Regions from separate parts of the Acidovorax sp. ST3 genome, predicted to be linked through region 1. Evidence: predicted binding sites of a transcription regulator. Region 1 holds the regulator's gene; each other region holds the start of a gene.
The links. The regulator sigma-54, encoded in region 1, starts transcription at its own class of promoters, with help from an activator protein. The targets are predictions, from matches to a motif close to TGGCANGNAANCTGCTTT.
Positions count from the first base shown of each region.

Region 2: the regulator sigma-54 is predicted to act here: its motif matches at 5,844-5,861, upstream of DNK89_RS02830 (BMP family protein).
Region 3: the regulator sigma-54 is predicted to act here: its motif matches at 2,775-2,792, upstream of DNK89_RS16245 (ammonium transporter).

Region 1 is NZ_QKVP01000007.1:16,776-24,326, forward strand. It holds gene argS (arginine--tRNA ligase) at 1-1,544, shown strand, start outside; gene DNK89_RS21260 (SPOR domain-containing protein) at 1,560-2,216, shown strand; gene DNK89_RS21265 (thiol:disulfide interchange protein DsbA/DsbL) at 2,309-2,965, shown strand; gene lptA (lipopolysaccharide transport periplasmic protein LptA) at 3,073-3,732, shown strand; gene lptB (LPS export ABC transporter ATP-binding protein) at 3,789-4,550, shown strand; gene DNK89_RS21280 (RNA polymerase factor sigma-54) at 4,639-6,237, shown strand; gene DNK89_RS21285 (thioesterase family protein) at 6,318-6,800, shown strand; gene DNK89_RS21290 (class I SAM-dependent RNA methyltransferase) at 6,797-7,551, shown strand, end outside.
Region 2 is NZ_QKVP01000001.1:625,874-633,424, forward strand. It holds gene DNK89_RS02805 (M20 family metallopeptidase) at 27-1,475, opposite strand; gene DNK89_RS02810 (tripartite tricarboxylate transporter substrate binding protein BugE) at 1,487-2,488, opposite strand; gene DNK89_RS02815 (LysR family transcriptional regulator) at 2,747-3,721, shown strand; gene DNK89_RS02820 (threo-3-hydroxy-L-aspartate ammonia-lyase) at 3,923-4,897, shown strand; gene upp (uracil phosphoribosyltransferase) at 4,981-5,610, shown strand; gene DNK89_RS02830 (BMP family protein) at 5,911-6,921, shown strand; gene DNK89_RS02835 (5'-methylthioadenosine/S-adenosylhomocysteine nucleosidase) at 7,096-7,551, shown strand, end outside.
Region 3 is NZ_QKVP01000005.1:25,317-32,867, reverse strand. It holds gene DNK89_RS16260 (hypothetical protein) at 1-248, opposite strand, end outside; gene DNK89_RS16255 (TetR/AcrR family transcriptional regulator) at 541-1,134, opposite strand; gene DNK89_RS16250 (PA0069 family radical SAM protein) at 1,403-2,656, opposite strand; gene DNK89_RS16245 (ammonium transporter) at 2,863-4,065, shown strand; gene DNK89_RS16240 (phospholipase D family protein) at 4,226-6,130, shown strand; gene DNK89_RS16235 (tRNA-dihydrouridine synthase) at 6,136-7,113, opposite strand; gene DNK89_RS16230 (hypothetical protein) at 7,374-7,551, shown strand, end outside.

The sequences.
Region 1 (7,551 bases):
CGCGTGCCCTGGGCGAGCAGCTCAAGGCCGCACTCGAAGCCACGCCCGCCTTTCAGCGCTGGGTGTCGGCCATCGAAATCGCCGGCCCCGGCTTTCTGAACATCCGCCTCAAGCCCGCTGCCAAACAAGAGGTGGTGCGCGAGGTACTGGCCGCCGGCGACCGCTTTGGCTACCAGCCCGGCAACGGCCAGCAGGTGCTGGTCGAGTTCGTCTCTGCCAACCCCACCGGCCCGCTGCACGTGGGCCACGGCCGCCAGGCCGCGCTGGGCGATGCGATCTGCAACCTGTTCAGCACCCAGGGCTGGAAGGTGCACCGCGAGTTCTATTACAACGATGCGGGCGTACAGATCGACACGCTGACCAAGAGCACGCAGCTGCGCGCCAAGGGTTTCAAGCCCGGCGACGACTGCTGGCCCACCGACAGCGACAACCCGCTGGCCAAAAACTTCTACAACGGCGACTACATCGCCGACATTGCCGAGGCCTTCAAGGCCAAGGCCACCGTGAAGGCCGATGACCGCGAGTTCACCGCCAATGGCGACGTGGACGACTATGACAACATCCGCCAATTTGCGGTGGCCTATCTGCGCAACGAGCAGGACAAGGATCTGCAGGCCTTCAACCTCCAGTTCGACGAGTACTACCTGGAGTCCAGCCTGTACACCAGCGGCCGCGTCGAGGCCACGGTGAACAAGCTCATCGCCAACGGCAAGACCTACGAACAGGACGGCGCGCTGTGGCTCAAGAGCACGGACTACGGCGACGACAAGGACCGCGTCATGCGCAAGCAGGACGGCACCTACACCTACTTTGTGCCCGACGTGGCCTACCACATTGCCAAGTGGGAGCGTGGCTTCACCAAGGTCGTCAACATCCAGGGCACAGACCACCACGGTACCATCGCCCGCGTGCGCGCTGGCCTGCAGGCGGCCGATGTGGGCATCCCCAAGGGCTACCCCGACTACGTGCTGCACACCATGGTGAGGGTGGTCAAGGGCGGTGAAGAGGTCAAGATCAGCAAGCGCGCGGGCAGCTATGTCACGCTGCGCGATCTGATCGAGTGGACCAGCAAGGACGCCGTGCGCTTCTTCCTGCTCAGCCGCAAGCCCGACACCGAGTACACCTTCGATGTGGACCTGGCGGTGGCACAGAACAACGACAACCCGGTCTACTACGTGCAGTACGCCCACGCGCGCATCCAGTCCGTGCTGCGCGCCTGGCAGGAGGCGGGCGGTGGCGACGTAGCGTCGCTCCAGGACGTGGACCTGTCGGCTCTGGAAGGCCCGCAGGCCCAGGCCCTGATGCTGCAGCTGGCCAAGTACCCCGAGATGCTCACGGCTGCTGCCGAGGGCGAAGCCCCGCACGATGTGACCTTCTACCTGCGCGATCTGGCCGCCAGCTACCACAGCTATTACGATGCCGAGCGCATCCTGGTGGACGACGAGGTGGTGAAGAAGGCGCGCCTGGCGCTGGTCGCTGCCACCGCCCAGGTATTGCACAATGGCCTGGCGGTGCTGGGCGTGTCGGCCCCGGCCAGAATGTAAGCAGTTACTACCAATATGAAAAAGCAACAGACGGGCGGGACCATTGTCGGCTTCATCGTCGGGGTCATTGTGGGCCTGGGCGCGGCGCTGGCCGTGGCCGTGTACGTGACCAAGGTGCCGGTGCCGTTCCTGAACAAGGGCAACGGCCGCGGCGCAGACATGGACGCTGCGGAGTCCCAGAAAAACAAGAACTGGGACCCGAACTCGCCGCTGTATGGCAAGAACCCGGCCCGCCCTGCGGCGCCTCCGGTGGCCGCAGCTGCGTCAGCCCCTGCGTCGGCACCAGCGCCTGAGGTGCGCGCCGCCGCATCGGCCGCCAAGCCGGCTGCGAGCAAGCCAGATGCCAAAGCCGAGGCCAAGGCAGAGAGCAAGCCGGGCGCAGACCCGCTGGGCGACTTGGCCGTGGCCAAGGCAGCCGCCAAGGGCAGCGTGGACCCTTTTGACTACTTTGTGCAGGCAGGTGCCTTCCGCACCCAGGCCGACGCCGACGCCCAGCGCGCCAAGCTGGCCATGCTGGGCTGGGAGGCCCGCGTGAGCGAGCGTGAGCAAAATGGCCGGGCGGTGTTCCGGGTGCGCATCGGCCCCTTCACCAAGCGGGACGATGCCGAGGTGCTCAAAGAGAAACTCGACGGCGCCGGGCTGGAATCGGCGCTGGTGCGCGTGCAGCGCTGAAGCGCTTGCAAAAGCGGCGCCACCGCCAGGGCTGAACTTTTTGTAAAGGGATGTCTCACATCCCGCATACCTGAACCAGGAGAGTCTTTGTCATGAAACGCCGTGAGTTTTCTTTGTCCGCCGCCTCGGCGGTTGCCGCTTCTGCCCTGACGCTGCCAGTGGCCAACCCCGCCATGGCGCAAGCCCGTCAGTTCAAGGAGGGCAAGGACTTCAAGCGGCTGGACAAGCCCGTCGCCCCAGACGCCCCCGCTGGCAAGGTCGATGTGATCGAGTTCTTCTGGTACAGCTGCCCCCACTGCAACGCCTTCGAGCCCACGCTGGACGCCTGGGTCAAGGCTGCTCCCAAGGACCTCTCCATCCGCCGTGTGCCCGTGGCGTTCAACGCCAGCTTCGTGCCCCAGCAAAAGCTGTTCTATACGCTTGAAGGCATGGGCAAGCTCGAAGCCCTGCATGCCAAGGTCTTCCGCGCCATCCACGTGGAAAAGGCCAAGCTCGCCAAGGACGACGAAATCCTGGCCTGGGTGACCCAGCAGGGCGTGGACGTGGCCAAGTTCAAGGAGGTCTACGGCTCCTTCAGCGTCGCCAACCAGGTGCGTCGCGCCTCGCAGCTGCAGGATTCGTACGGTGTCGAAGGCGTGCCATCCATGGGCGTGGCGGGCAAGTACTACACCGACGGCACGATGGCCGGCAGCATGCAGACCGTGCTGCAGGTGGTTGAATACCTGGCCGCCACGGCGCGCAAAGCCTGACGAGTGGCCGACCCTGTCGGCAAGCTGTCCCAAAGGCCCGCGGATGCGGGCTTTTTTTCGGGGTAGGTACCATCGGGTGGCTACAATCATTGCAAGATTCGTGCCCTATGACCCACCGCCTACTCCCCCTCCTTGTGCTCGCAGCCCTGACCGGCCTTGCGGGCATGGCACATGCCGAAAAGGCAGACCGTGCCAAGCCCATGAACATCGAGGCCGACGCCCTGCGGCACGATGAACTCAAGCAGACCAGCGTGTTCTCGGGCCGCGTGGTGATGACCAAGGGCACCATCGTGCTGCGCGGCGCGCGGCTGGATGTGCGCCAGGACGCCGACGGCTACCAGTACGGCGTGGTCACGGCCGAGGCAGGCAAACGGGCGTTCTTCCGCCAAAAGCGCGACACCGTGGCCGGAGCGCCGGATGAGTTCATCGAAGGCGAAAGCGAAGTCATCGAATACGACGGCAAGGCCGACAACGTGCGCTTCATCACCCGCGCCGAACTGCGCCGCTACCGTGGGTCGGTGCTGAACGATGAGATCACCGGCGCCGTGATCGTTTACAACAACCTCACCGACGTGTTCACCGTCGATGGCCAGAAGGCGCCTGCGTCTTCGGCTGCGGCCGGCGACGCCCCCACGTCTGGCGGCCGCGTGCGCGCCGTGCTGGCACCCAAGGACCCGCCGCCCGGTACGGCAGCCCCCGCCAAGGCGCCCGAGTCGCCCGCACCGGCGCTGCGCCCCAGTAACACCCTTGGCGGCGGCGCCAAGTGAGCGGGCCCGTGGTGAGTACTGGTCCCGAGACCCCGGCGACCCCTGCGAACAGCCGTCTGGGGCCTGATTCGCAGTCGGGCAGCCGCCTGGAGGTGCAGCACCTAGCCAAGTCCTATGGCAGCCGCAAGGTCGTCAAGGACGTGTCCCTGGAGGTGCAAAAAGGCGAAGTCGTGGGCCTGCTGGGCCCCAATGGCGCGGGCAAGACCACTTCGTTCTACATGATCGTGGGCTTGGTACGCAGCGATGCGGGTGACATCCGTATCGACGGCCAGTCCGTGGCCCACATGCCCATCCATCGCCGGTCGCGCCTGGGGCTGTCGTACCTGCCGCAAGAAGCCTCCATCTTCCGCAAGCTCACCGTCGAAGAAAACGTGCGCGCCGTGCTGGAACTGCAGCGCGCCGACGACGGCCAGCCGCTGTCGCGCGACGCCATCGAAGAGCGCCTGACGGCCCTGCTACAAGAGCTGCGCGTGGACCACCTGCGGGCTTCACCTGCCCTGGCGCTGTCGGGCGGCGAGCGCCGCCGCGTCGAGATTGCCCGTGCCCTGGCCACCCAGCCGCGCTTCATCCTGCTGGACGAGCCCTTTGCGGGCATCGACCCCATCGCCGTGATTGAAATCCAGCGCATCATCGGCTTCCTGAAGGCGCGCGGCATTGGGGTGCTCATCACCGATCACAACGTGCGCGAGACGCTGGGCATCTGCGACCACGCCTTCATCATCAGCGACGGCCGTGTGCTGGCGCAGGGCACGCCGTCCGAGATCGTGGACAACGCGGAGGTCCGAAGGGTGTACCTCGGCGAACACTTCAGGATGTAGACATGGCCCCCACGCTTGTCACTTCGTGTACCGCGCTGCCCCCCGAGGGGGCCTTCGCGCCTTGGGGCGGCCCGGCGGCGCTCAATCAATGAAGCCTGGACTGTCGCTGCGCGTCTCGCAGCACCTTGCACTGACCCCCCAGCTCCAGCAGTCCATCCGGCTGCTGCAGTTGTCCACGCTCGAACTCTCGCAGGAAGTCGAGCAGATGCTCGACGAAAACCCGTTCCTCGAACGCAATGCCGACGAAGCCCCGCGCGAGGAATTTGGCCTGGAAGCCGCCGATACGCCCGCGCAGGCCGACGACTACAGTGCCGATGATGCTATGTTTTCAGGAGCTGCTGGCGCAAGCAGTACTAGCGCTGACAGCCAAAACGACGCTGAAATCTCCGGTGGAGGCTCCGACGAGCCCGACTGGAGCGGCGACGGCACCGTCGAGATGGCGCCCAACGATGCCGAGTGGGGCGGCGACGCCCCAGCGCGCACCCGCAACGACACGGAAGGCGACGAAGCCGATGCCACCGAGCTGGCCCGTTCCCACGAGTCGCTGACGGCCTTTTTGCACCGCCAGGCGCTGTCGCTGCGCCTGTCCGAAGTGGACACGGCCGCGCTGCGTTTTCTTATCGAATCGCTGAACGACGACGGCTACCTCGAAGAGCCGCTGGAAGAACTCGCCATCAGCCTCGCCGGGCCCGACGACCTGGAACAGATCGAAGAGCTGGTGCACCGCTTCACGGTGGCCCAGCGCCTGCTGCAAAGCCTGGAACCTGTGGGCGTGGGCGCGCGCAACCTGTCCGAGTGCCTGACGCTGCAGCTCACGGCGCTGGCGGCCGACGAAGACAGCGACGCCGACCCCGAGACCGTGCAGACCGCTCTGCGCATCTGCCAGCAGCCGCTGGAGATGCTGGCGCGCCGGGACATCCGCCGTCTGACGCAGCTGTGCAGCGAAGGCGGCGTGGCTGGAGAAGAGCGCACCCGCGCTGCCATGGCACTCATCGCCCGCCTGGAACCACGCCCGGGCCGCAAGTTTGCCGACGTGGAGCGCAACATCATCGTGCCCGACGTCATCGTGCGCAAAGCTGGTCGCGCCAATGGCAGCGGCCAGCAGAACTTCATCGTGCAGCTCAACCCCGACGTGATGCCCCGCCTGCGCGTGCACGACATCTACGCAGGCGCGCTGCGCGGCCACAAGGGCGGCGAGGGCCACCAGGGCATGCAGCAGCGCCTGCAGGAGGCGCGCTGGTTCATCAAGAACATCCAGCAGCGTTTTGACACCATCCTGCGTGTGTCGCGCGCCATCGTTGAGCGGCAGAAGAACTTCTTCACCCACGGCGAGCTGGCCATGCGCCCGCTGGTGCTGCGCGACATTGCCGACGAACTGGGCCTGCACGAGTCCACCATCAGCCGCGTCACCACCGCCAAGTACATGGCGACGCCCATCGGCACCTACGAGCTGAAGTACTTCTTTGGCTCCGGCCTGGGCACCGAAACCGGTGGCAATGCCTCCAGTACCGCGGTGCGCGCACTGATCAAGCAGTTCGTGTCGGCGGAGAACCCGGCCAAGCCGCTGTCCGACAGCCAGATCGCCGAAATGCTCAAGGAGCAGGGCATCGAATGCGCCCGCCGCACCGTGGCCAAGTACCGCGAGGCGCTCAAGATCGCGCCGGCGAATTTGCGCAAGGCGTTGTAGCCGCCTCGGCGGCTGGCGCACGGCGCGCCTGCGATGCCGTACCTTTTCTGTTGTTTCCGTATTACCCACCGCAGCCCACCATGGCCCGCATCGTCTTTGACCTTCCCCCGTACTTCGGCTTTGCCACCGAGCTGCAGATCTACATCAGCCACGTGAACCAGGGCGGGCATCTGGACAACGCGCAGCTGCTCACCCTGGTGTCCGAAGCACGCGTGCGTTTCTTCCAGTCGCTGGGCTACCCCGAGGCCGATGTGGGCGGCCTGTCCATCGTGGTCGGCGACATCGTGGCGCAGTACAAGTCCGAAGGTTTCCACGGCGAGACCATGCGGGTGGAGATGGCGCCGGCAGACTTCAATCGCTACGGCTTTGATCTCGTCTTCTGCATGACCGAAAAGGCCTCGGGCCGTGAAGTGGCGCGCGGCAAGATCGGCATCGTCTTCATCGGCAAGGCCAGCCGCAAGGTCGCCCCCATCCCGGACTCCATCCGCCAGCTGCTGCTGGCCCGCGCGGGGGAGCCTGGTTCCCCCGCAGTGCCCGAGCGCGTATCCTCCCCATCGACATGAACCAACTCCAACTTTTTCTCCCCTGCGCCGCAGGCGTCGAGGGCTTTCTGGCCGACGAGGTGCATGCCATCACCGGCCTCACGGGGCAAGACCTGCTGGTGGGCCGGGGCGGCGTGCTCTTGCGCGCCTCGTGGCGCCAGGCCATGCAGCTCAACCTGCACAGCCGCCTTGCCCAGCGAGTGCTGGTGCAATTGGCCCACCGCCCATACCGGTCTGAAAACGACCTCTACAACATGGCCAGCGATGTGGCCTGGGAGATCTGGTTCACCACGCGCCAGACCTTCAAGGTCGAAGTGACGGCCCAGCACAGCCCGCTGCAGAGCCTGAACTTCGCGGGCCTCAAGGTGAAAGACGCCGTGGCCGACCGCTTCCGCCACAAGAGCGGCGTGCGCCCCGATGTGAACACCCAGTGGCCCGACGTGCGCATCCACCTGCACCTGACCACCGACGAAGCCACGCTCTACATCGACACCTCGGGCGAGCCACTGTTCAAGCGCGGCTGGCGCGAGGACAAGGGCGATGCCCCCCTTAAGGAAACCCTCGCCGCCGCCATGATCGCCGCCAGTGGCTGGGACCCGCACGGCGACAACCCCCAGCCCCTGTACGACCCCTGCTGCGGCAGCGGCACCATCGTGGTCGAGGCCGCGCAGATCGCCTGCCGCATCCCGGCGGGCATGCTGCGTCGCTTTGCGTTTGAAAAGCTGCTGCCCTTCCAGGCGCACGTTTGGTCTGCTATCAAAAACGAAGCTGA
Region 2 (7,551 bases), on a different contig from region 1:
CTGGCAGGCGAATCACGGTGGTCCCATCAACCCGCAGCGCGCGGCTGGTTCGGCAACGGAGCATCTGCCGGGATGGGGCAGACATAAGGCTGGCCACCTCGGCGCTCCAGCAATTCGGCCTTGGCCTGCCCGATCAGCTCCGGCTGCTCCAGCAACACAATCGCCGTGGCGGCCAGGATTTGCGCTGCGTGCACCATGCCCGCGTGTGCCAGCCCGGACTGCCCTTGCGACACCATCTGCCATGAATGCAACGGCGTGCCGAAGGCGTAGCAGGCCACCCAGGCCTGCACGGTGGGGGTGATCCAGCTCACGTCCGCCACGTCGGTTGAGCCGAACAGGGTTTCCTCGACGGCAGGGTCGTAGGCCGCGATGCCTTCGAAGATCGCCGGCACCTTGCCCCGCAGCACACTGGCCAGCGGGCGGCTGACCTGCTCGACATCGGCAGGGTCCAGCGTCGCCTGAAAATCCCCCGCCAGCTTGTGCTGCGCGGCATCGACCTTCAGCTGCCCCAGTGCCTGCATCTGCGCGTACATCACCTGGTTCAGCGTGCGGTTTTGCAGCAGGTTGGAGCAGGCCTTGTCGAACACGATTTCGACACGGCAATCCGTCATCAAGGCAGCACCACGCGCCACGTTCTGCACACGCTCATACAGCTCGGCGGCATCGCGGTTGTTGCGTGCGCGGATCAGGTACAGCACCTCGGCGCGCGCCTGCACCACGTTGGGTGAGAACCCGCCCGAGTCGGTGACCGCATAGTGGACCCTCGCATCCGCAGGCATGTGCTCGCGCATGTAGTTCACACCGACATTCATCAACTCCACTGCATCCAGGGCACTGCGGCCCAGGTGCGGCGAGTGGGCCGCGTGCGAGGCGCGCCCGTGAAAGACAAAACGCGCCTGCACATTGGCCAGCGTGGCCTGGCTCAGCACCCCGGTAAAGCTGCCCGGGTGCCACGTCAGCGCCGTGTCCACATCATCGAAGACCCCTGCGCGTGCCATGAAGGTCTTGCCCGAGCCACCTTCTTCGGCCGGGCAGCCGTAGAACCGCACGCGCGCCTGCTGGCCCGAGCGGCGCAGGTGCTCTTGCAACGCAATGGCGGCAAAGTGCGCCGCGGTACCCAGCAGATGGTGGCCGCAGCCGTGCCCGGCCAGGCCGGGGCTGTCCACGGACGGCTGGCACACCAGCGCACCGCTTTGCTGGTTGAGGCCCGAGAGCGCGTCGTACTCGCCCAGAAAGGCCAGCACCGGGCCTTCGTCGCCCCACTCCGCCATGAAGGCGGTGGAGATACCGGCCACGTCGCGCGTGATCCGAAAGCCCGCTGCGGCCAGCCCGTCGATGTGCAGCTGGGCAGACCCGCGCTCGGCGTAGCGCAGCTCGGCCAGGGACCACACTCTGTCGGCCAGCCCCGCCATCCGGGGCCTCTCACGGTCAAAAAAATCCTGCAGATCCTGAATCGATTGCACGGCAGCAGTCATCGCACCGCCCCTTATTCAGGCTTCACGCCCAGCTTGTCCAGCAGCGCCTTGTTGCGCTGGAGGTCAGCGGCGATCTGCGATGCAAATTTGCTCTGGTCCATCTCCACCGCTGTCGCCCCCATGGTCTTGAGGCGGCCTTGCACATCGGGCGAACGCAAGGCGCTGACGGCCGCGTCCTGCAGCCGCTTGATGACGGGCGCAGGCGTACCCGCAGGCACAACCAACCCGAACCAGCTCATCCCCAGCTCATTGAGGTCGGCGTGGCCCAGCTCCTTGAAGGTGGGCACATCCGGCAGCTCGGACACGCGGCGGTCGGCGGCCAGCACCATGGGCACCAGCTTGCCGCCCTTGATGTGCGGCATGGCCGAGGGCAGCTGGTCTGCCATCACCTGCACCATGCCTGCCAGGGCATCGTTGAGCGCGGGGCCGTTGCCACGGTAGGGAACGATCTGGATATCGGTCTTCAAGGTCTCGTTGAACGACGCCATCATGAGGTGGCCCAGCGTTCCGAGGCCGGGCACGCCCACGCTGTAGTCGCCGGGCTTGGCTTTAACCTTGGCCATGAAGCCCTGGAAGTCCCTGACGCCCATGCTAGGGTGCACCATGTAGACCGAGGGCAGGGTCACGAGCTTGACCACCGGTACCAGCTTGCCCTCCAGTTTGGCCGCGCGGGTGAAGATGGAAGGGTTGACCGTGGCCGTGCTCACCGTGGCCATGCCGATGGTGTAGCCGTCGGGCGCAGACTGGGCGATGGTCTCGGTGCCCAGCAGGCCGCCAGCACCCGCCTTGTTGTCCACCACCACCGATTGCCCCAGGCTGGCGCGCATGCCCTCGGCCACCACGCGGGCCACGATGTCGGTGGAGCCACCGGGGGCAAACGGCACGATCAGCTTCACAGGCTTGCTCGGGTAGTTGTCTGCAGCTTGCGCTGCCGGGGCTGCCACCAGCAGGGCGGAGGCAGCTGCGGCGCACAGTGTGGACACAACGGTCCGCCGTGCCAGAAACGAAGTCATTGTGGACATGGGTAGCGCTTTCGTGAATGGATGGATGGGTCTGGATCAGCCGGAAGGGCGCGGTGCGCAGGGCCACCGGGCATGCCTGCTACTGATATCGACTATAGGAATTTCAGACTCTCTGCAGGTCGCGGTATTCTTCGAAAGGTATAAGCCTTGTCGATAGCTCCGACGGGATAGCAACCATCGCAGTGGCGAATCACGCTGCTGCCGGATCTCTATCGCTTCTCCTTATTTGCCAGTCTGGACAGGAGCCCCATGGCCCTCTCAACCCCACCCACCGATTCCGACAACCTGGACGACCCCGCGCCCCCGCAAGGGCAGGTGCTCTATGCCCGCCTGGCCCGCCACGCGCGCCTGCGCCAGTTGCAGCTGCTGGTGGCGCTGCAGCAGTGCGGCTCCGTCCTGCAGGCCGCCGCTTCACTGCACATGAGCCAGTCCGCCGCCACGCAGGCGCTGGCAGAGATGGAGCGCATCCTGAGCGTGCGCCTCTTCGAGCGCCATGCGCGGGGCATCCGGCCCACGCTGGCGGGCCAGACGCTGGTAGACACAGCCCGCGGAGTGCTCGCCGCGCTGGAGGAAGCGGCAGAGTCTCTGGCCGCCATCCGGCGCGGCGCTGCCGCTGCACTGCGCCTGGGCGCCACCCCCGCGGCCACGCAGGCCATCCTGTCGCCCTTGCTCGCAGAGTTCTACAAAACCCAGCCCCGGGTGCACATCGACGTCCAGGAGGACTCAAGCCAACGGCTGCTGCCGCTCTTGCTCAACGGCGGGCTCGACGCGGTGTTCTGCCGCGAGCCGGTGCTGCTGCCAGCGTCGTACGTTTTCAAGCCGCTGCAGCCCGATGAACCGGTGATCATGGCCAGCACCCGCCATCCCCTGGCCAAGCGCCGGGGCATCGCGCTCTCGGCGCTCAAGGATTCACGCTGGGTGCTGCCCACCGCCACCATCGCCGTGCGCGAGATCTTCGAGCGTGAAGTGCTGGCGGCCCTGCCCGATGCGCTGCAGTTCCCGGTGTCGACCGTCTCGCTCCCCGTGTTCGCCAGCCTGCTGAACCAGCCCGATGCCGTGGCGCTGGTCCCCCAGAGCATTGCGCCCGTGCTGCCGTCGGGCGCGCAGCTGTGCCAGCTGGATGTGAAGCTGAGCAGCCCCCTCCCCCCGTTGGGCGTGGTGCACCGGCGCGAGCAAATACCCGCCATGCTGATCCGGATGCTCAAAAGCTGGCGCAACAAGTAGCGCGATGGCCAAGCCCCACACATGCCGTGCCGTTACCTACCGTCGCTGGCAGTGCTGCGCAGCTCTGCCATCACTACGCATTTGATAGCAAAGATCACCCAACCATCAATCGGTAGCGGCCATTCTTATGCCAACAATCTGCTTGACGGGCTATCATGTACCCACCAGGGGCAGGCTGCGCCCCGCAGCGAGGACACCGCTATGACCGAGCACACCGCTCCCCCACCCACCTACGACGATGTGGCCGCTGCCGCGCACCGGCTCAAGGGCATGGCGCACCGCACGCCCGTGCTGCGCTCCAGCACCGCCGACGAGCGGCTGGGCGCCCAGTTGTTCTTCAAGTGCGAGAACCTGCAACGCACGGGCGCCTTCAAGTTCAGGGGCGCATTCAACACCCTGGCCCAGTTCACCGACGAGCAGCGCGAACGCGGCGTGCTTGCCTTCTCGGCCGGTAACCATGCCCAGGCCATTGCGCTGTCGGCCCGGCTGCTGGACATGCCGGCCGCCATCGTCATGCCCGAGGACGCGCCCGCCTCCAAGATGGCCGCCACACGCGACTACGGTGCCCAGGTCGTCACCTACAACCGCTACACCGAAGACCGCGAGGCCATCAGCCGCCGCCTGGCGCTGGAGCGCGGCATGACCCTGGTGCCCCCATTCGACCACCCCCATGTCATCGCCGGCCAGGGAACGGCGGCCAAAGAGCTTTTTGAAGAAGTGCCCGACCTGGACTACTTGTTCGTCTGCGTCGGCGGCGGTGGCCTGCTGGCCGGCAGCCTGCTCGCCGCCGAGGCGCTCGCACCGCAATGCCGGGTGGTAGGGGTGGAGCCCGCAGCGGGCAACGACGGCCAGCAGTCGTTCAAAGCCGGGCATGTGGTGCAGATTCCCACGCCCCACACCATTGCCGACGGCGCACAAACCCAGGCGCTGGGCCAGCTCACCTTCCCCATCATCCAGCGCCTGGCCGACGACATGGTCACCGCCACCGACGAGCAGTTGGTGGAATCCCTGCGCTTTTTTGCCGAGCGCATGAAGATCATGGTCGAGCCCACAGGCGCCCTGGCCTTCGCTGGGGCCCAGCACGGCAATGTGGACATCCACGGCGCGCGCGTCGGCGTCCTTATTAGCGGCGGCAACGTCGATTTGTCGCGGCTGGCACGGTTTCTGGCAGACTAGCCCCCACTTTTTCAATCATCGCGCGGCAGAGCGCGCCGGTGCATCAGCGCAAAGGCCTCTGCCCTTCTCCTTTCAGGTTCCCCATGAGCAACGTCACCGTCATCACCCACCCCCTCGTCCAGCACAAGCTCACGCTGATGCGCAAGAAAGACGCCAGCACCAACAGCTTTCGCCGCCTGCTGGGCGAGCTGTCCACGCTGATGGCGTACGAAGTGACCCGCGACATGCCGCTGCAGGATGTGCAGATCGAAACCCCGCTGGAGACCATGACCGGCAAGATGATCGACGGCAAGAAGCTGGTGCTGGTCTCCATCCTGCGGGCGGGCAACGGCTTTCTGGACGGCATGCTCAACGTGGTGCCCGGCGCCCGTGTGGGCCACATCGGCCTGTACCGCGACCCGGCCACGCTGCAGCCCGTGGAGTACTACTTCAAGATGCCGTCCGAGATGGACGAGCGCGACATCATCGTGGTGGACCCGATGCTGGCCACCGGCAACTCGGCCGCAGCCTGCGTGGACCGCCTCAAAAAGCTCAACCCCCGCTCCATCAAGTTCGTCTGCCTGCTGGCGGCCCCCGAAGGTGTGGCCACGCTGCAAAAGGCCCATCCCGACGTGCCGATCTTCACCGCCGCCATCGACCGCGAGCTGAACGACCACGGCTACATCCTGCCGGGCCTGGGCGACGCGGGCGACCGGATTTTTGGCACCAAATAAGCGCACAACGATAGCGCCCATGCACCAGCCACCGCAGGGCTTGTCGCCCAGCGGTGGCTTTTTTTTCGTCCTCGGGGTTCACTGCGTTGCGTAACAGCCCATTGCGAGCCCTACCCTGGTGGGGTACCCCAGCCTGATTTCCGGAAGCGCTGCACGCACACACCATTTTTTTACCAACTGGTGGCTTTCCTCTGGCAGACTTGCCGCTGGTTTGCAGTTACATCGCCACCGACTGGCGCGCTCCTTGCTTGGTAGCAGCACACCCAACCTCCTTGTTTGCTTGTCTGAAGGAACCCCACCATGACCACTCGCCGCATCTTCACCGGACGCCTGCTCTGCACCTCCATGGCCCTCTCGGCCGCCATGGCGATGGCGCCCTCTTTGGCCTTCGCGCAGTCCAAGCTCAAGGTCGCGGCGATCTACACGGTGCCTTTTGAACAGCAATGGGTCAGCCGCATCCACAAGGCCCTCAAGGCTGCCGAAGCACGCGGCGAGATCGAATACAAGGCCAGCGAAAACGTCAGCAATGCCGACTACGAGCGCGTGATGCGCGAGTACGCCACCGGCGGCAACCAGCTCATCGTGGGCGAAGCCTTTGCGGTAGAAGCCGCCGCCCGCAAGGTGGCCAAGGACTTCCCCAAGACCTCCTTCCTGCTCGGCTCCTCCGGCAAGCCGCAGGCGCCCAACTTCAGCGTGTTCGACAACTACATCCAGGAGCCCGCCTACCTCAGCGGCATGGTGGCCGGCGGCATGACCAAGACGAACAAGATCGGCATGGTCGGCGGTTTCCCCATCCCCGAGGTCAACCGCCTGATGCACGCCTTCATGGCCGGCGCCAAGGAGACCAACCCCAAGGTCGAGTTCACCATCACCTTCATCAACAGCTGGTTCGACCCACCCAAGGCCAAGGAAGCCACCTTCGCCATGATCGACAAGGGCGCCGACGTGCTCTACGCCGAGCGCTTTGGCGTGAGCGATGCCGCCAAAGAAAAAGGCAAGCTCGCCATCGGCAACGTGATCAACACGCAAGAGCAGTACCCTGACACCGTGGTCGCATCGGCCCTGTGGCACATGGAGCCCAGCATCGACCGCGCACTCAAGCTGGTCAAGGAAGGCAAGTTCACCGCCGAGGACTACGGCCCGTATTCGATGATGAAGCACAAGGGCTCTGAACTCGCGCCCCTGGGCACGTTCGAGAAGAAGGTGCCTGCCGACATCGTCGCCAAGGTCAAGGCCAAGGAGGCCGACATCCTGGCCGGCAAGTTCACCGTGAAGGTGGACGACAGCCAGCCCAAATCGACGGCCAAGTAAGCACGGCGGGCGGCGGGCGCCCTGCCCGCTTGCCCTTTCTCTATTGCGTGAACAGGCCACTTTCACCACGCGGTGGCCTGTCTGTAGACACCCCCGCAATGAACCGCTGACAAGGCCCTCATGTCCTCACTCTCCGCCGCAAAAGCCTCGCTGGCTACCCGCTGTTCACGTCTTATGGGCGCTGTGACTCTGGCCGCCATGGTCGCAGGCTGCGCCGTTACAGCTCCCAGCAAGACGGCAGTACGGATGGACGACACCCCGCGCATCGCCGTCATCTCTGCCTTTGCGCCCGAGCTGACCGTACTGCTGCCCCAGGTGCAACAGCCCGCCAAGTACAGCATCAACGGCGTGGAGTTCACCACCGGCACGCTCGAAGGCAAGCCCGTGGTGGTGTTCCTGTCGGGCATCAGCATGACCAACGCGGCCATGAACACGCAGCTGGTGCTAGACCGCTTCACCGTGAGCCATGTGGTCTTCAGCGGCATTGCGGGCGGCGTCAACCCCAGCCTGCACATTGGCGATGTCACGGTGCCCGCGCAATGGGGCCAGTACATGGAATGGCTGATGGCGCGCGAAGACCAACCCGGCCAATACAGCGCCCCCGCCTGGATGAAAAGCGAGCTGACGATG
Region 3 (7,551 bases), on a different contig from region 1:
GCGTCGGCGGCCTGGGAGCGGATCAGCGCGCGGTCAGCCACGGACTTGTACGCCTCTGGCTTGGAGCCGGACGGAATCTGGCTTCGGGTCATGGGCACTTGCGCGGCTTCTGCGGCCACTTCGGCACGGGTGCGATTGCCTTCAAACTTGGTCGCAAATTGCGCCGGATCCAGGTCGGCGGCGTGGGCACCGGTCGCCGCCACTACGGCCAGCGCAGCTGCAGAAAAAAGGCGTGTGAAAGTGGTCATGATGAATATCTCCAAAGAAATGAGGCTCAAGCGCCTCGAAAAATGCTGAGCGTCAAGCCTTGGGGCGAAACACTCAGCGGGGATCGAAGGCAGAAGACTTGGTTGTGATTGCCTTCAAAAGAAACTTCTGTCGCCTGATTCGCCACCTAAAAATGATGGTCGTCATATTCAAACCCCAAACAAAAATCTGATGCACCAGTCCCCTGTGGCCCTCGACGGGGATTCGAGTGATCGGTACTTGCTGCGCCCGTCAATAATATGACACTCATCATAAAAATACCCAAAAAAAAAGCTATTGGGAAGGCTCGTCGCCGCTGGAACGGGCGTACTTGAAAGCCGCCTTGCAAAGTCTCTCGGCCAGCGAAGGATCGTCCACCGCGCGAGCCAGCGAAACCGCCCCCACCATGGTGGCGACCAGAAAAAGCGCGCGCTCGTGGGCATCCGGGGTACCCCAGCCCGGCAACTGCCGCGCGACCACGTCGATCATTTCCTTCATGCGCCGGGTGGCGGCATGCCGCACCTCAGGCGCCTGGCGGGAGAGCTCCGAACTCAGGGCCGCCAGGGGGCAGCCGGCTTCCGGGTTCTTGACATGCTGCTCGGACAAATAGGCGCCCAGCATGGCTTCCAGCGCTTGCTCGGCGGGGGCCGACGCGGCCGCAGACTCGGCCAAATCCACTGTTTCTGCGCCGGCCCTGTCAGCGGCTTCTGCGAGCATCGCTTCCCGAGACGGGAAGTGTGCGTAAAAGCCGCCATGCGTGAGACCGGCGTCTTTCATGATCTCTGCAACCCCTGCTCCGCCAAAGCCATTGCGGCGGATCGCACGCGCTGCTGCTGCGACGATGCGCTCATGGCTCAGCTCTTTGCGGGAAGGGGTGGAATTTCGCACAAGCGCATTGTAGCAAAAATTATTACGAACATCATATTTTCTTCAATCAGCGCTTTTCATGAAGCTTGTCTGCACAACCGCCCGATACCTGGGGCCGCCGCCTCACGACGCCCCCATGCCTCGCCCATCGCTGCATGCAATTCAGTCAGGAGGGGACTACTGTCGCAGCACGCTTCAGCAGGCATCCGCTTGCAGCTACCGGCAACGAAAGAGAGGCGTGCAGACAGACCGAGCAGTGCATGCAGCCATCGCGCACTTGGCGCGCACTTCAGAACAAGCTGCCCTGCCCGCGCAACAGCCCAGGCCTGAACTCGCCCAGGTCCAGGCCCTCACGCTCGCGGTTGAGCCCCAACCGACGGCAGGTGTTGGCAAAGCGCTGGCGCAGCAAATCGGCCCACAGCCCACAGCCCTTCATGCGGGTGGCGAAGTCGCTGTCATATGTCTTGCCGGCAGCGCGCTGCGCATCGGTGAGGTGGTGCAGGTCTTGCACCCGCGCCATGACGCGCGCCGCGCGCTGCGGGTAGTGCACCGTGAGCCATTCGCGAAACAACGCATCCAGCTCCCACGGCAGGCGCAGCACGGTGTAGAACGCGGTGCGCGCACCGGCGTCCCGCGCGGCCTCCAGTACCTGCTCCATGTCTTCAGTGATGAAGGGAATCTGCGGCGCCACACTCACGCCCACCGGCACACCGGCGTCGGCCAAGGCACGTATGGTGCGCAGCCGCCTGTGGGGCGCGGCAGCACGGGGCTCCATGCGGCGGGCCAGTGTGGCGTCTAGCGTGGTGATGGTGACGTACACCGCCGCCAGTCGCTGCGCGGCCAGCGGGGCGAGCAGGTCCAAGTCGCGCTCCACTCCGCTGGATTTGGTGATCAGCGAAAACGGGTGGCGCGCCTCGCGCATCACTTCGATCACGCTGCGCGTGAGCTTCAGGTCGCGCTCCACAGGCTGGTAGCAGTCGGTGGCCGAGCCGATATTGAGCAGGCGCGGCACATAGCGCGGCTGTGCAAGCTCCTGGCGCAGCACCTGCGCAATGTTGTGCTTGGCCACGATCTGCGTCTCAAAGTCGAGCCCGGGGGAAAAATTGAGGTAACTGTGCGTGGGCCGCGCGTAGCAGTAGATGCAGCCGTGCTCACAGCCCCGGTAGGGATTGACCGATAGCTCAAAGAAGATATCGGGCGAGTCGTTGGCGCACAGGGCACTGCGCGCGGTCTCGAAGTGCACGCGGGTGGCGGGGGACGGACGGATCTCGCCATCGCTCTCGTCGCACGCAGCAGGCCCGCCCGGCGCCCCTGTGTCCCATTCATCTTCGCCCTCCTGGCATCCATGGCCCGGGGCCAAGCCGTCCGCATTGCCAGTTGCCCTGACAGGGCTCCACCCGTCATATGCGGGCTCGCGCTGGTCTTTGGCAAACCGGTGCGCCATGGCCGTCGCCGCCCCTCGACCGTGAATGGCTTGCAGCGGGACGCGGATTTCCTGCGGCTCTTCGGGAAGGTCGTCTTCGGGAGTGGGTAGGAGGCCCATAGCGAGCAGGGGGTGGATTTGGCGCCAAAAAAGCTGTTCATTTATACAGTATTTTGAACACCCATTTTTTCCTCACGCCATCAAGCCCCAAATCAGTGCAAAACCTTGCACCAACTCTTGGCGCGCTTCTTGCTTCAACTTGGTGCAAATCTGTGGCGTATCCCGAAAACGCACCAGAGTCGATCAATCACTATCGCGAGGACGTTATGGAAGCACTCAAACAGGGCACAGATGCCTTGTTCATCTTGCTCGGGGCGATCATGGTGTTGGCCATGCACGCCGGGTTTGCGTTTCTGGAGTTGGGCACGGTCCGCAAAAAGAACCAGGTGAATGCGCTGGTCAAGATCCTGGTGGACTTTTCGGTGTCCACGGTCGTCTATTTCGTCGTCGGTTACACCGTGGCCTACGGCACGCATTTTTTCGTCGGCGCAGAGTCGCTGGTACAGCTCAGCGGGTATGCGCTGGTCAAGTTCTTCTTCCTGCTCACGTTCGCAGCCGCCATTCCGGCCATCGTGTCGGGCGGCATCGCAGAGCGCGCCAAGTTCTGGCCGCAACTGATGGCAACGGCGGTCATCGTGGGCTTTTTCTATCCGTTTTTTGAGGGCATCGCCTGGAACCAGCATTTTGGTGTGCAGGGCTGGATCAAGGCCGTGACGGGGGAGGAGTTTCACGACTTTGCGGGCTCGGTGGTGGTGCACGCCATGGGCGGCTGGATTGCCCTGCCAGCGGTGATCCTGCTAGGCTCCCGCGCCAACCGCTACCGCAAGGATGGCGCGATCTCGGCCCACCCGCCATCGAACATTCCCTTCCTGGCGCTGGGCGCCTGGATCTTGGTGGTGGGCTGGTTCGGCTTCAATGTAATGAGCGCGCAGTCCGTGGACAAGCTCTCGGGCCTGGTCGCCGTGAACTCGCTGATGGCCATGGTGGGCGGCACGCTCGCCGCCCTGGTGCTGGGCAAGAACGACCCCGGCTTTGTGCACAACGGCCCCCTGGCCGGTCTGGTGGCCGTGTGTGCGGGCTCGGACCTCATGCACCCGCTGGGTGCGCTGGTGGTGGGCGCAGTGGCCGGGGCCATCTTTGTGCTGATGTTCACCCTGACCCAGAACAAATGGAAGATCGACGACGTGCTCGGCGTATGGCCGCTGCACGGGCTGTGTGGCACCTGGGGCGGGCTGGCTGCGGGCCTCTTTGGCAGCAAGACATTGGGCGGTCTGGGCGGGGTGAGCCTGTCGGCCCAGCTCATCGGCACGGGCCTGGGCGTGGTGTGGGCCCTGATCGGCGGCGTGGTGGTATACGGCATCCTCAAGCAGACGGTGGGCATCCGGCTGACGCAGGAAGAAGAGTTCGACGGCGCCGACCTGAGCATCCACAAGATCAGCGCCACACCCGACCGCGAAGTGAGCTGGTAGTCCAGCCCACTGGCGACGGCCTGAGACCGGCGCGGGACCCGGCGTGGGGCCAGATGCGGGCCCAAGCCTTCGCCTTGGCGCGCTGTCTGACAGCGGATGGACCGGCGCGCAGCTATACCTGAGCCCTGCGCCCCAGCGGCTCCACGGTCACAATCGCGCCATGCTGTCTTCGCCCCCCTTGTCCCTCACCCCGCCCCAGTCAACCCGCCCCGGCTGGCCGCGCTGGGTCGTGCTGCTGGTCGCCATGGCCCTCGCGGGCTGCGCGGGCTTGCCCAAGGAGGTGGACCGCCCGGTGTCGGTTGCTCTGGCTGCCCCCGGCGATACCCCGCTGGGGCAGCTCGTCGCAGCACGCAGGGCCGCCGAGGGGGCACGGCATGCCTCAGGGTTTGCACTGCTCAGCGGCCCACAGGCTGCCTACAGCAGCCGCCTGGCCCTGGTCGACTCCGCCCAGAAAACCCTGGACCTGCAGTACTACACCATCCACGCAGACGCGAGCAGCGAGCGCCTGCTGCTCAGCGTGATGGCCGCAGCCCAGCGTGGTGTGCGGGTGCGCGTGTTGCTGGACGACTTTCACAGCACCGGGCGCGACGCGCAGGTGATGCGGCTGGCGTTCGTGCCCAACATCGAGATGCGCATGTTCAACCCCGTGACGGGTGCCCGGGGGTCGCCCATCGGCCGCATGCTGAGCCTGCTGGGCGACTTCTCGCGCGTGCAGCAGCGCATGCACAACAAGCTGTTCATTGCCGACAACGCCATGGCCGTCACCGGGGGACGCAACCTGGGCGATGCCTACTTCGGCAACGCCGATTCGGGCAACTTTGTGGACCTGGACGTGCTGGCCGCAGGCCCCATCGTGCAGGACCTCTCGCGCAGCTTTGACAGCTACTGGAACAACGAACGCGCCTACCCCGTGCAGTCGCTTATCACCCAGAGCGAACTCGACCACTTGCGCGACAGCATCCGAGTGGCCGACGAAGGGCGGAGGCGCCGTGTCGCAGGCCAGGGTGGCACCACGGCGCCCGACCGCTCACCGCCCGACATGGGGCCCGGCACCACCGCTGCGCAGCGGGCGCGCATCTGGAACTACGAGCCCATGGACCTGGAGCGCACGCCCTTTGTCTGGGCAGCAGCAGCGGTCCTGGTAGACCAGCCCGCCAAGATTCCGGCCGACAGCGCAGCGGCGGGCAGCGTGCCCAATGGGGCCGCCCCTGCAGTGTCCCCAGCGCCACCCAGTCCTGCCGCGAGCACCCCGGCAGGGGTACCCGGCAACCTGAGCAGCCCCAGCAGTCCTAAGGCCGCTGCCGCCGCGCTGGTGTCGGGCTCCCGCAAAGTAGCGGCGGCAGACAGTCCACCGAGCCCCCTGCCCCGCGCCGGCACGGAGACCAACGAGGCGCAGACCGATACGGTGGTGGATGGCCTTCTGCAGCTCATGGCCCAGGCGCGGCGCGACCTGCTCATCATCTCGCCCTACTTCGTGCCCGGGCCGGACATGGAGGCCGCCTTCGCCGCTGCGCGCGCACGCGGCGTGCGGGTGCGGGTGCTGACCAACTCGCTGGCCTCCAACGACGCGCCCATTGCACACGCCGGCTACGCTCGCCACCGGCCGCAGCTGCTGGCCATGGGGGTGGAGCTGTACGAGATGCACAGCGAGTTGCCCGGCGTGCTGCGGGGGGCGCTGGGCGTGTCGGGCAGCATGGGCAACCACAGCGCGGGCGTCGTGGGTTCGCAAGGCGGCTCGCGCGCCATGCTGCACTCCAAGCTGCTGATCGTGGACGGCCGCTTGCTGGTCGTGGGGTCAATGAATCTGGACATGCGCTCACAGCGGCAGAACACCGAGGTGGCGCTGCTGATTCGCAGCACGGAGCTGTCTCGCCGGGCCACCACGCAGATTGACGCGGCACTGAAAGAGTCCGCCTGGCAGGTGCAAGCCACCGACCAGGGCCTGCGCTGGCGTGCTCCTGAGGGCAGCGGGCTGCCCGACGCCACCACCGAGCCCGACGCCAGCGCCCCCCTGCGGCTGATGCTGCAGCTGCTGGGACCGCTGGCCCCGGACCACCTGCTGTAGCCGGTTTAAGCCCCTTGGGCGCAGCCAGCCCGGGCCTGCAGCTCTGCCACCCACACGGTGATGGCCCGCTGGTCCGTCATGGTGCGCACATGCTGGTAGGCCACCTCTGCCTCGGCAAACCGGCGGCGCAGCAGGTTGAGCCATTGCTTGAGACGCCCTGCGCGCTGGCGCGGCTCCAGGTCGTCACACACCAGCTGCCAAAAGGCGGCCAGGTGTGGCACCAGATCGGCCCACACCACGGTGTCCGAGTCCGGACGCCCTGCATCGGCCGCCCGAATGGCGCGTGCCAGGCCGGGGTCCGCCACAATGCCGCGCCCGAGCATCAGCGCGTCGCAGCCCGACACCTCACGGCAGCGCTGCGCGTCGGCCACCGTCCAGATCTCGCCATTGGCCACCACCGGAATGGAGACCGCCGCGCGGATGGTGGGGATGTGTTCCCAATACGCCGGCGGGCGGTAGCCGTCGGCCTTGGTGCGCGCGTGCACCACCAACTCAGCCGCGCCGCCCGCCTGCATGGCCTGGGCACATTCGCGCATCAACCCCGTATCGTTAAAGCCCAGGCGCATCTTGGCCGACACCGGCAGGTGCGCGGGCACAGCGCGGCGCACGGCCCCCACCACGGCCGCGATGCGCTCGGGCTCCTGCAACAGCGCAGCGCCCCCGCCGTGGCGGTTGACCACCTTGGCCGGGCAGCCAAAGTTCAGGTCGATACCCTCCGGGCCCAGTGCTGCCAGGCGTGCAGCGTTCTCGGCCATGCTGACGGGGTCGGAGCCCAGCAACTGCGCCCGCACGGGCACACCGGCCAGGGTGCGGCTGCGATTGCGCAGCTCAGGCACATAGCGCAGGAACACCTTGTCGGGCAGCAGGGTGCCGGTGATGCGGATGAACTCGGACACGCAGCGGTCCACGCCCCCCACACGGGTCAGCACATCACGCAGCACAAAGTCCAGAAGCCCCTCCATCGGGGCGAGCAGCAAGGTCATCTCAGGGGGCTGCTGGCTCGATGGGCCCTCTCGGAAAGAGGGCCTCCACAGGCACTCAGCAGCAAAAATCAAACAAAAACAGCTTCAAGCGCTAGTGCAATATGCGCTGGCAGCTATCAAATAAGGAGCAAATGTATGGACACGTGGCGCCCAACGCAGCGCCGGTCAGCCCGTGATTGTGATGCAGGACACCCAAGGGGTCATCACGGCGTCACGCCCGGCTGGTGCAATGCCCGCCTCAGACCGCCACGGAGCCACCCATGCTGCTGCAAAAAACCGAGAAAGCCCGCCTGGAACTCTCGCCCGGTGTGCGCACCCTCAGCCTGCGCGAACGCTCTTTGCTGTTGCTGGCCGACGGCAAGCCGCTGTCAGACCTGCAAGCCATGTACAACGGCATCGGCGCGCAGATCGTCGAGAACCTGATGCGCCAGGGCTACC